Regions from separate parts of the Methylosinus sp. shoA genome, predicted to be linked through region 1. Evidence: riboswitches for the same ligand, from Rfam matches in the RefSeq annotation. Region 1 holds a riboswitch; each other region holds the start of a gene.
What was found. Region 1 has a riboswitch for cobalamin ahead of metE (5-methyltetrahydropteroyltriglutamate--homocysteine S-methyltransferase). Riboswitches for the same ligand answer to the same signal wherever they lie in the genome.
Positions count from the first base shown of each region.

Region 2: it holds a riboswitch for cobalamin, as region 1 does, so the genes downstream of both, AC6IW9_RS09180 (DUF6513 domain-containing protein) here and metE (5-methyltetrahydropteroyltriglutamate--homocysteine S-methyltransferase) in region 1, are expected to answer to the same signal.
Region 3: it holds a riboswitch for cobalamin, as region 1 does, so the genes downstream of both, AC6IW9_RS05505 (CbtB domain-containing protein) here and metE (5-methyltetrahydropteroyltriglutamate--homocysteine S-methyltransferase) in region 1, are expected to answer to the same signal.

Region 1 is NZ_AP046091.1:1,728,751-1,732,014, reverse strand. Features, by position in the region: gene metE (5-methyltetrahydropteroyltriglutamate--homocysteine S-methyltransferase) at 1-1,620, opposite strand, end outside; cobalamin riboswitch at 1,734-1,945, opposite strand; gene AC6IW9_RS07770 (GlcG/HbpS family heme-binding protein) at 2,030-2,440, opposite strand; gene prpC (bifunctional 2-methylcitrate synthase/citrate synthase) at 2,470-3,264, opposite strand, start outside.
Region 2 is NZ_AP046091.1:2,034,440-2,037,703, reverse strand. Features, by position in the region: gene AC6IW9_RS09185 (NADPH-dependent FMN reductase) at 98-712, shown strand; partial or broken gene AC6IW9_RS09180 (DUF6513 domain-containing protein) at 730-1,098, opposite strand; cobalamin riboswitch at 1,173-1,378, opposite strand; tRNA gene AC6IW9_RS09175 (tRNA-His) at 1,649-1,725, opposite strand; gene AC6IW9_RS09170 (carbon-nitrogen hydrolase family protein) at 1,897-2,721, shown strand; gene AC6IW9_RS09165 (integration host factor subunit alpha) at 2,944-3,264, shown strand, end outside.
Region 3 is NZ_AP046091.1:1,217,769-1,221,032, reverse strand. Features, by position in the region: gene AC6IW9_RS05515 (DUF1636 family protein) at 1-268, opposite strand, end outside; gene AC6IW9_RS05510 (CbtA family protein) at 277-1,023, opposite strand; gene AC6IW9_RS05505 (CbtB domain-containing protein) at 1,036-1,221, opposite strand; cobalamin riboswitch at 1,261-1,451, opposite strand; gene cobO (cob(I)yrinic acid a,c-diamide adenosyltransferase) at 1,495-2,133, shown strand; partial or broken gene AC6IW9_RS05495 (cobyric acid synthase) at 2,138-2,347, shown strand; gene tnpA (IS66-like element accessory protein TnpA) at 2,820-3,227, shown strand; gene tnpB (IS66 family insertion sequence element accessory protein TnpB) at 3,224-3,264, shown strand, end outside.

The sequences.
Region 1 (3,264 bases):
ACGTGAGCCGTAGCTCTGCACCCATGCATTCTTGGTGAAAGCATAGCCTGCGAGCTGTTCGCCGAAATACTGGACCATGTCGTTGCGCTCGAATTCGCCATGCACCAGCACGTCGACGCCGATTCTTTCCTGCCAGCGTACGGCGTCCTCGATCTTCTCTCGCAGAAAAGCGTGATAATGCGCATAGCTCAGCGCGCCTTTGAGATAGGCGGCGCGCGCCTTGCGCACCTCCTCCGTCTGCGGAAAGGAGCCGATCGTCGTGGTCGGGAATGATGGAAGGCGCAAGCGGTCTTTCTGAAGACCACGCCTCTCTGCGAACGGGAGGCCGCGACGCGACATTTCCGGCGTCAGCGACGCGACGCGCCCAGCGACGGCGCGATCATGAATCTTGTCGGACGACCTGCGCGCCCTTGCGGCGGCCCCGGAGGCCTCGAGCGCGTCTGCGACCGCCTCGCGCCCGTCTCGGAGCGCACGGCCGATCGTCGCGAGCTCCAACACTTTTTGCGCAGCGAAAGCGAGCCAGCTCTTCAGTTCAGGATCGAGCGTATCCTCGAGCGCGAGATCGACCGGAACATGCAGGAGCGAGCACGAGGGCGCGACTTCGACACGCTCCGCGCCGCGAGACGCGACCGCGGATTCGAGCCGATCGACGATCGTAGGCAGGTTCGCGCGCCATACATTCCGGCCGTCGACGACGCCGAGCGACAAGACGAGATCGCCGGGCGCCTTCGCCGAGACGGCGTCGAGCTGGCCGGGCGCGCGAACGAGATCGAGATGCAGGCCGGCTATCGGCAGCGCGACGGCGGTTTCGAGATTGTCGCCGAGGCCGCCGAAATAGCTCGTCAGCATGATCTTCAGCGAAGGAATTTCGCGCGCGAAGATCGAATAGGCGCGGAGCAGCGTTTTGCGCACCTTCTCGTCGAGGTCGAGGACGAGACAGGGCTCGTCGAGCTGGACCCACTCCGCGCCCTTTTCCGTGAGACGCTTCAGCGTTTCGACATAGACGGGAAGGAGGCCGTCGATCAGATCGATCGGCTCGAAGGACGCGTCCTTGCTCTTGCCGAGCAGGAGATAAGTAACGGGTCCGAGAAGGACGGGCCGCGTGCGATAGCCGAGCGCGAGCGCTTCCGAAAACTCATTCATCGGCTTTTGCGACGACAGATCGAATACCTGCCCGCGCGTGAACTCGGGAACCATGTAATGGTAATTGGTGTCGAACCATTTGGTCATCTCGAGCGCCGGCGCGCCGTGCCCCTGATGATGAGCATGTCTACAGGGAGCGGCGCCGGACGATCCACGCGCCATGGCAAAATAGACGTCGAGCGGAACCTCGCCGCCGCGCCATCCGTAGATCTCCGGCACGGCGCCGACCATGGCGCTCACATCGAGCACATGATCGTAGAGAGAGAAATCATTCGAAGGGACGACGGTCGCCCCGAGCATCGCTTGACGCGCCCAATTGGCGGCGCGCAGCTCCGAAGCTGTCTTCGCGAGCGCCTCGGCGTCGGACTTGCCCGCCCAAAAACTCTCGAGCGCGAACTTCAGTTCGCGGCGCGGACCGATGCGCGGCGCGCCGAGCGTCGCGACGGCGATGGCGGAAGATGTTCTTTCATTCGACATTTCGGCAGACCCCATTCGCATTGGGGGCAAAAGGCCGAGCGGTCGCGAGCGGAAAACCCCGTCGGAGAACGTCTCCGACGGCCGCGAGCGATCCACCGGGGCGCCCCGCCCGAGGATTTCATGACGTCGCGGCAGGTCTCCTGGCTCGCGGGTCGTCGTTCCTGTCCGGCCTTCCCGGAGCCTTGCGGCTCCAGTGACACGAGATGGACGCGGAACTCGCCGCTCACAGTTGCGGGGGCAGCTCCGGATTCGCCCGAAGGCTCACCGAATTCCCTCTTGGCTCCGACCAGGAATTGGCCGGAGAACCACGACGAAAAGCATTCTTTCGATTTGGCGGGCGCTTGTCAATCATGATATAAAGATATCTGAATATCATTATATCAGCGCCGACGTTTCGTGCCCGGCACGATCACGCGCCTTGCTCGACGGCGTCGGCTCCAGCCTGGGCGACGATCCCGTCCTGGAACGATTGAACCCCGGAAACGCCGATCGCGCCGACGATATCGCCGCGAAAGACGAGCGGAACCCCGCCTTCGACCGGCGTGAGGCCCGGGAGATTCAGCGTCGCGACACGGCCGGAGGCGATGACCTCTTCGAGAGCTTTCGTGGGCCGCTTGAACAGGGTTGCCGTTCTCGCCTTGTGTATCGCGATCTCGCTCGATGCCGCCTGCGTTCCGTCGAGCCGCTGCAAGAAGACGAGATGCCCGCCGTCGTCTACGATCGCGACGGCCACGCTCCATCCGTTCCGCGAGGCCTCCGCTTCGGCCGCCTCGGCGATTCGCTTCGCGTCCTGAAAAACGAGCGAGTACTTGGTCTTCATCGTCGGTCCTCTCGAAAAATCGGCCCGGGTCACGCCGCCCAGGAAGGCGACGAGCGCAGGCCACGGTCCTTGATCGGCGTGAAGCGGCGCCTCTGCGGCCCGACGTAATTGGCGGACGGCCGGATGATCTTGTTGTCGACGCGCTGCTCGACGATATGCGCGCACCAGCCCGACGTCCGGGCCATCACGAACAGCGGCGTGAACATCGCCGTCGGCACGCCCATGGCGTGATAGGACACGGCGCTGAACCAATCGACATTGGCGAACATGCGCTTGCTCTCGGCCATCACCGCCTCGATGCGCTCGGCGATCTCGAACATCTTCATGGACGCTCCGTCCGCGGAGAGCCGCTGCGCCACGTCCTTCATCACCTTGTTGCGCGGATCGACGGTCGTGTAGACGGGATGGCCGAAACCGATGATCACTTCCTTCGCCTCGACGCGCCGGCGTATGTCGGCCTCCGCCTCGTCGGCGCTCGCATAGCGCTTCTGAATTTCGAAAGCGGCTTCATTCGCGCCGCCGTGCTTGGGCCCGCGCAGAGCGCCGACGGCGCCTGTCACCGCGGAGTACAAGTCCGCGCCGGTGCCGGCGATCGAGCGCGCGGTGAAGGTCGAGGCGTTGAACTCGTGCTCGGCATAGACGACGAGCGTCGTATGCATCGCCCGCACATGCGCCTCCGCAGGAGGCCGGCCGTGCAGAAGGTGCAGGAAATGCGCGCCGATCGAATCATCATCGGTCTCGATGTCGATCCGACGGCCATTGTGCGCATAGTGATGCCAGTAGAGCAGCATCGAACCGAGCGAAGCGAGCAGGCGGTCGGCGAT
Region 2 (3,264 bases), 310 kb from region 1:
AGCGTTCCATCATGGCCTCGCGATCATCCTCGCGAGGAACGTTATTCTCGCGCGGCTGGAACGGCCGCTACGGAGAATGGCCGTGAGGGGATCGCTCATGTCGGAGATTCGTGTTCTCGCTATTCCGGGCTCGCTGAGAAGGGCGTCCTACAACCGAAAGATCGCAGAAAGCCTGCAGGCGCTCGCGCCCCGCGGAATGAAGATCGCCGTCTACGAACATCTTGCCGATCTGCCGCATTACAATGAGGATCTGGACCATGACGAGCCGCCGCCGGCGGTGCGTTCGCTGCGCCGGGAGATCATGGAGGCGGACGCGGTCTTCTGGGTCTTTCCCGAGTTCAACCATTCGGTTCCGGGCGTGCTGAAGAATCTCGTCGACTGGGCCTCTCGTCCGCTCGGCGCGGCGGCTCTGTTGGGCAAGGTCTCGGCGCTCGCGGTGGCGAGCCAGGGCCATGGCGGTCATCGCGGCATGGCGGAGCTCGCGCGCATTCTGCGCGATCTCGGTGGCTTCGTGGTGCCGGCGCCAGAAGTCTGCATCCAGCGCGCGCACGAGCGGCTGGCGGTCGACGAGCTCGGCGCTCTTCGATTTGTCGATGCGCGGACGCGCTCGTCCCTGGAGCTGCTGTTGAAGTCGCTCCATCGCGCCGCGATCGACAAGGCGGGAGAGCACGCCGCGATCCCCTGGCGTGAGTTTTTGTCGCTCATACGGTAAGACATGGCGAAATCAGGCTTCTCCATGACATGGACGCCGTCCTCGGCGACCTCGATGCGATAGTCCGGATCACGCACCTGCGCGGCCAGTGTCGCAATGTCCTCTGGAGTCGTCGCATTAGGCTTGCGGTCTCGCAGCGCCATCAGTCCGCCGCCGAAGCCCTGGGGCAGCGCTTTCGCCTCGCGCGCCGCGTAATATTCGCGGCGCGCCCGGTCGAATTCACGGATCGCCGTCCGGCAGTGTGGACTCACCTGCACCGCGAGAACGGCCGTGACGTGGAGTTCGGACACGAGCCCCATCGGCAGCGCATTGACGCCGGTCGTGTCGGCGTCCGTCAGCTCGGTGACATTGTCGATCCCCATCAGGATCGGCGCATCCCTGCGCCGGTCGCATGCGAGGACGCCCCGGAGCGCAAACGCCCGGCGGCCGCAAGCGATCCCCCTGGGACACCCCGCCCGAGGACTTCGATGTTGTCGCGGCAGGTCTCCCGGCTCGCGGGTCGTCGTCCCGGTCCGGCCTTCCCGGAGCCTCGTGGCTCCAGTGGCGCATAATCGACTTGCCGCTCACAGTTGCGGGGGCAGCTTCGGCATCGGCCCGGAGGCTCACCGAACTCCCTCTCGGCTCCGGCCCGCAATGGGCCGGAGAACCACGACGATTGCATTCTTTCGATTTGGTGGGCGCTTGTCGAGCACCCGGCACGATCACGCGCCTTGCTCGACGGCGTCGGCTCCAGCCTGGGCGATGATCCCATCCTGGAACGATAGAGCGGCGCTATCCAGTTCGCGAGCTGGCACAGGAACGGCATGTGAACACGTTCCGGGAATTTTCCGGGACCCTATGCGCCCATTCCGGGACTTTGAGATGTCTTGTTCCCTTTCAGGGCCATGACCGGCCCCGCCGAGGTTTCAAAACATTTCGGTTTTTCAGTGAGTTGTATGGTACCGCCACCCCGGCTCGAACGGGGGACCCCCAGATCCACAATCTGGTGCTCTAACCAACTGAGCTATGGCGGCCCGTCAGCGGGCGGGAAACTAGAAGCATCGCCGCTTCTTTGCAATGCGAATATCGCCACGGCGCGCGAAATCCGGGCGGCGCCGCCTCGCCTTGGCCGATGTCCGAATCTCTGCTTAACATGGGGCGCGCCGCATGCCTCTCGCCCGCGGCCCCGCGAGGACCGCCCGCCGATGAAAATCACTTTGATCCAGATGAACTCCGTCAGCGACAAGGCCGCCAATCTCACTGCCGCGAGCGCGCTGATCGAGCAGGCCGTCCGCGAGGAGCGGCCCGACTGGATCTGCCTGCCGGAGGTGTTCGACTTCATCGGCGGCAACCGCGCCGACAAGGCGGCCGCCGCCGAAACGCTGCCGGGTGGGCCCGCCTATTCGCTGTGCAGCGAGCTCGCCCGCCGCCACGGCGTCTTCATTCACGCCGGCTCCATTCTCGAAAAGGTCGAGGGCGAGGAGCGCCTCCACAACACCACGGTCGCCTTCGACCGGCGCGGCGAGGAGGTCGCCCGCTACCGCAAGATCCATATGTTCGACATCACCGCGCCGGACGGCGCGCAATATCGCGAGAGCGCCGCCTTCAAGCCGGGCGACGCCGTCGTCACCTATGATTGCGAGGGGCTCACCATCGGCTGCGCCATCTGCTACGATCTGCGCTTCCCCTATTTGTTCCAGAAACTCGCCGAAAAAGGCGCGGACCTCATCGCTCTTCCCTCCGCCTTCACGATGGTCACCGGCAAGGATCATTGGGAGGTGCTGCTGCGCGCCCGGGCGATCGAGAGCCAGACCTATATCGTCGCTCCCGACCAGACCGGCGCCCACAAGACCCGCCATGAGACACGCGTCAGCTATGGCCATTCGCTCGTCGCCGATCCCTGGGGCCATGTCGTCGCCCGCGCGTCGGACGGCGTCGGCATCGTCTCGACGCGAATCGACCCCGAGCGCATCCGCAAGGTGAGAGCGATGATCCCCGTGGCGACCCACAAGGTCGCGCTGCCGGCCTGACGCCTTCTCCCCTTCCCCCGAAGACGCATAACTGGCGGAGCCGCCAGCGGAATTCCCGCACGCTCTTGCGCGCATCGGCAAATTATGGCTAAAATATTGGTCTGCTTACAATCCGAAACAGGATGGGCGCCGAAAATGTGCGCCGGCAGCGGGGGGAGCAAAAATCATGGCGTCGCGTCCGAAAAACCGCGAGGCGGGCACGTTTGCGCCCGCACCGATAGCATGACCAAGAAAATCGAGCCAGGGCACACTTTGACGCGGGCCGCCCTGCGTGAGGCCGTCTACAGTTGTTGCCCGACGCTGTCGCGCGCCGAAGCCCGCCAGATACTCGACGCTACTTTCGAGGAGATCAGCGACGCGCTGGTCCGCGGCGAGCCGGTGAAGCTGCGCTCTTTCGGCAGCTTCAACGTGCGCGCCAAGCGAGAGCGCGTCGGCCGCAATCCCAAGACCGGCGTCGAGGCGCCGATCTGCTCGCGCAAGGTCTTGACGTTCAAGGCCTCGCCTGTGCTGATCGCGCAGGTCAACGGACAGTCGACCGCCCAT
Region 3 (3,264 bases), 510 kb from region 1:
CGGACTCGACGATCTGGTCGAGGTGCGTTTCCGTTTCGAGGTTGCCGATGAGGTATGTCCACCTGTTGGAGCCGACGAGCGCGATGGTGCTCGGCCGATTGCAAACGGCCAGGCACTGGACGGGCGTCACCGTGATCGTGTGATCGGCGGCAAGGCGCTCGCGCAGCGCATCGGCCAGCAGCACCCCCGGCAGGTCGTAGCCTTCGCCATCGGGAACCGCCCGCCGGCAGCTTACGCATACGAATACGGTAACGGGCTCATCGGACATGGTCGCCGCTAAGCCTCCACCGCGATCGAGCTTTCTGTCCTCTGCCAGAACCATCCGACCAGGGCGCCGGTCAACGCCCAGAGCACTGCGTGCACGACAAGAGAAGCGGATGCGAACCGAGCCGCAAGCTCGGCGGGCGTTCGACTTGCTTCCTCGGCAGCAGGATGAGGGGCGCCCACAATGTGCGGGGCGAGCAGAAGCACGAGGCCCAGGGCCGGCATCGCGAAGCCATTCGGGCGCAATATCAACCACAGGGCTGCGGCAGTCGCAGTCGCAGTCGCGACCCACCAGATCTGTCGCGCCACGAGATCGGCCGCCATCATGCCGGGTAGCTCGGGCGGAAGGCCCAGCGCCGGCGCAAGACCGGTCACGACGAACCCCGCAGCAGACCAGCCCAGAGCTCGCCGCGTGTCGATGGGATCGTTGGCGATCAGTAGCCCGGCGAGCAGCAAGAATGCGAAGCCGACGGCCGTCGCCATCGTGACGGTGCTGGTGTAGAGCGTACGCTCGATACCCTCGGTCGGCGCCCATTCGGCCTCACCTGCGGCCTCGTCGCGCCCGCTATGCGCCAGGACGAGGCGAGCCTCCCCCGTCGAGCGCCCACCGTGCCGCAGGGAGTTGCTTTCCGCGGCTCGGTTCTCATACGTCTCCGCGGCGAGGATCAACGGCGTCGTGGTGAAATGCTGCAGCGCCGCGACCAAAACGCCAGCAGCGAAACCCGCCGCAAGGGCGGTCGCAAGAACGCGGGCAATCATTTGAACCCTCGCTCAGTGGCAAGGAAAGCTGAGAGCGTGGCGTGTATCGTGGCCGGCATTGTGGATTGTCGACGAATGCGAAAATCCCGCCGTAAAGACGAGAGCAACGCCGACGAAAAGGGCCAGGGCCACGGCCTGGAGGCTCTCGGCTCTCTGACCGGCGGCCGACAATGGTGCGGAATGGGACTGTGCGTTCACGAGGCTCTCCTTGACCACCCCTCCGGGGTCATGATGAGTTGGCTGGTAGCGAGGACGGTCGGTCTCCTGGCTCTCGGGTCCATGTGCCTGATCGCCTTCCCGGTTTCCCAGTGGCATACTGATCAGACACTCACCGATCACAGTTGCGGGGGCAGCTACGGCTTCACCCTGCTGAAGGCATACCGTATTCCCATGACCCCTTGCGGGGAACCGTCCCCGGTTTGATAAAGGCTGCCAGAGTGTCGCGTCAATGGAAATCGGGATTTTGACCCGATGGAGAAGGGTAAGGGGGACGTTTCGATGCAGGCGGTCGAAAATGACGAAGCCCGGCACAAGGAAAAGATGCAGAAGCGCAAGGCTGCGCAAGATGCCGAGGTTTCGGAAAAAACCGTCGAGAAGGGGCTTCTGATCGTCCACACCGGCAAGGGCAAGGGTAAGTCCACGGCGGCGTGGGGCCTGCTGCTGCGCGCTCTCGGCCGCGGCATGCGCGTCGGCGTGGTGCAATTCGGCAAGGGAGCCTGGGAGACCGGCGAGCGCAAGGCAATCGAGAAGTTTGGCGACCAGGTTGTTTGGCATACGCTCGGCGAAGGCTTCACTTGGGAAACTCAAGACCACGCTCGTGACATGGCCGCCGCCGAAAAGGCCTGGACGACAGCCAAAGCCCTCCTGGCGGACCTCTCGTTCCGGCTCGTCATCCTCGACGAGATCAACATCGCGTTGCGCTACGAGCACCTTGTCCTGACCGACGTCATCGAGACGCTACGCACTCGCCGGCCGGACTTGCATGTCGTTGTCACGGGCCGAAATGCCAAGCCAGAGATGATCGAGGCCGCCGACCTCGTGACCGACATGACCCCGGTGAAGCACCACTTCGCGGCCGGCGTGAAAGCCCAGGAGGGCATCGAGTTCTAGCGGCATGAAAGCCATCATGTTCCAGGTTCCGGCTCGGACGTCGGCAAATCGCCGATCGTCGCCGACCTTGCAGTCAAGCCGCAAAATATGTCAAAACAACGCTGCGGTGACGGCCGACGGCGGCGAGATCGGTCGCGCCCAGGCGTTGCAGGCGCGCGCGGCGCGCGTGCCGGTGCCGACATCCCTTGGGCAGGAAAGCCGTATGCCCGGATCTGTGAGGAGGACGAAGCCGAAGGCTAAGCTCCTCGACCCAGGCTAGGCCTCGAGCCCCCGTTCATCCATCGTCACCGTGAGCCTTGTGACCGTCTCTTGCTCGCTAAAACCAGCGGCCCCGCCCGTACCAGCCACCGCCTCCAAGAAGCAGAATCAAGAGAACGATGATGAGAAGCGTCTGGGTGTCCATAACGTTCATCCCCTTGCATCCCAACGCCTCGCCTTGGCTTTCTCTAGTTACTTTGTTTTGGCATGGCCAGGCTTGGGCCCATCAACTGGCGGGATGCCACCATGGCATCCGCCCACTGCTCGCAATAGTTCGCGTCCTGCTCCGAGCTTTCAAGCGCTTTCAGATTTTCAGCAGCTGGATCATCGTAAGCGCCGTTGCGACCCCATTGATTCTTCGGGTTCGGAAGGATTTTCGGATGTGAGATTCTTCTGAGGGACAGCCATGTCTCTGGAAGGATCCGAAGATGAACGAGAATGCGACGATCGAAACGGCTTTTGGCGCAGGATTTGTCGGACGTGTGGATTTTCGTCGTTCACGTTCGGGCAATCGGCTGTGGTCGAAGGAGCTGAAGGGCCGGATCGTACGAGAGAGTCTCGCGCCTGGAGCGCGCGTCGCCGACGTGGCCCGCAAATATCGGATATGCGCGCAGCAATTGACGCAGTGGCGCCGCCAGGCGCGCACCGGGCGGCTCGCGCTGGTGACCGACGGTCCCGCGGAGTTCGTGGAGATCGAGCTCGAGCAGCCCTCCGTTCGTAACGAGAGCGATGCGAAGATCGAGATCGTCGTCGGCAAGGTCGTGTTACGGCTGGATCAGGACACCGCGTCGACGCGCATCGCCGAGATCATGACGGCGCTGGAGCGCGGCGCGTGATCATTCCGTCGCAAGGGTTGCGGATCGTGCTCGCCGT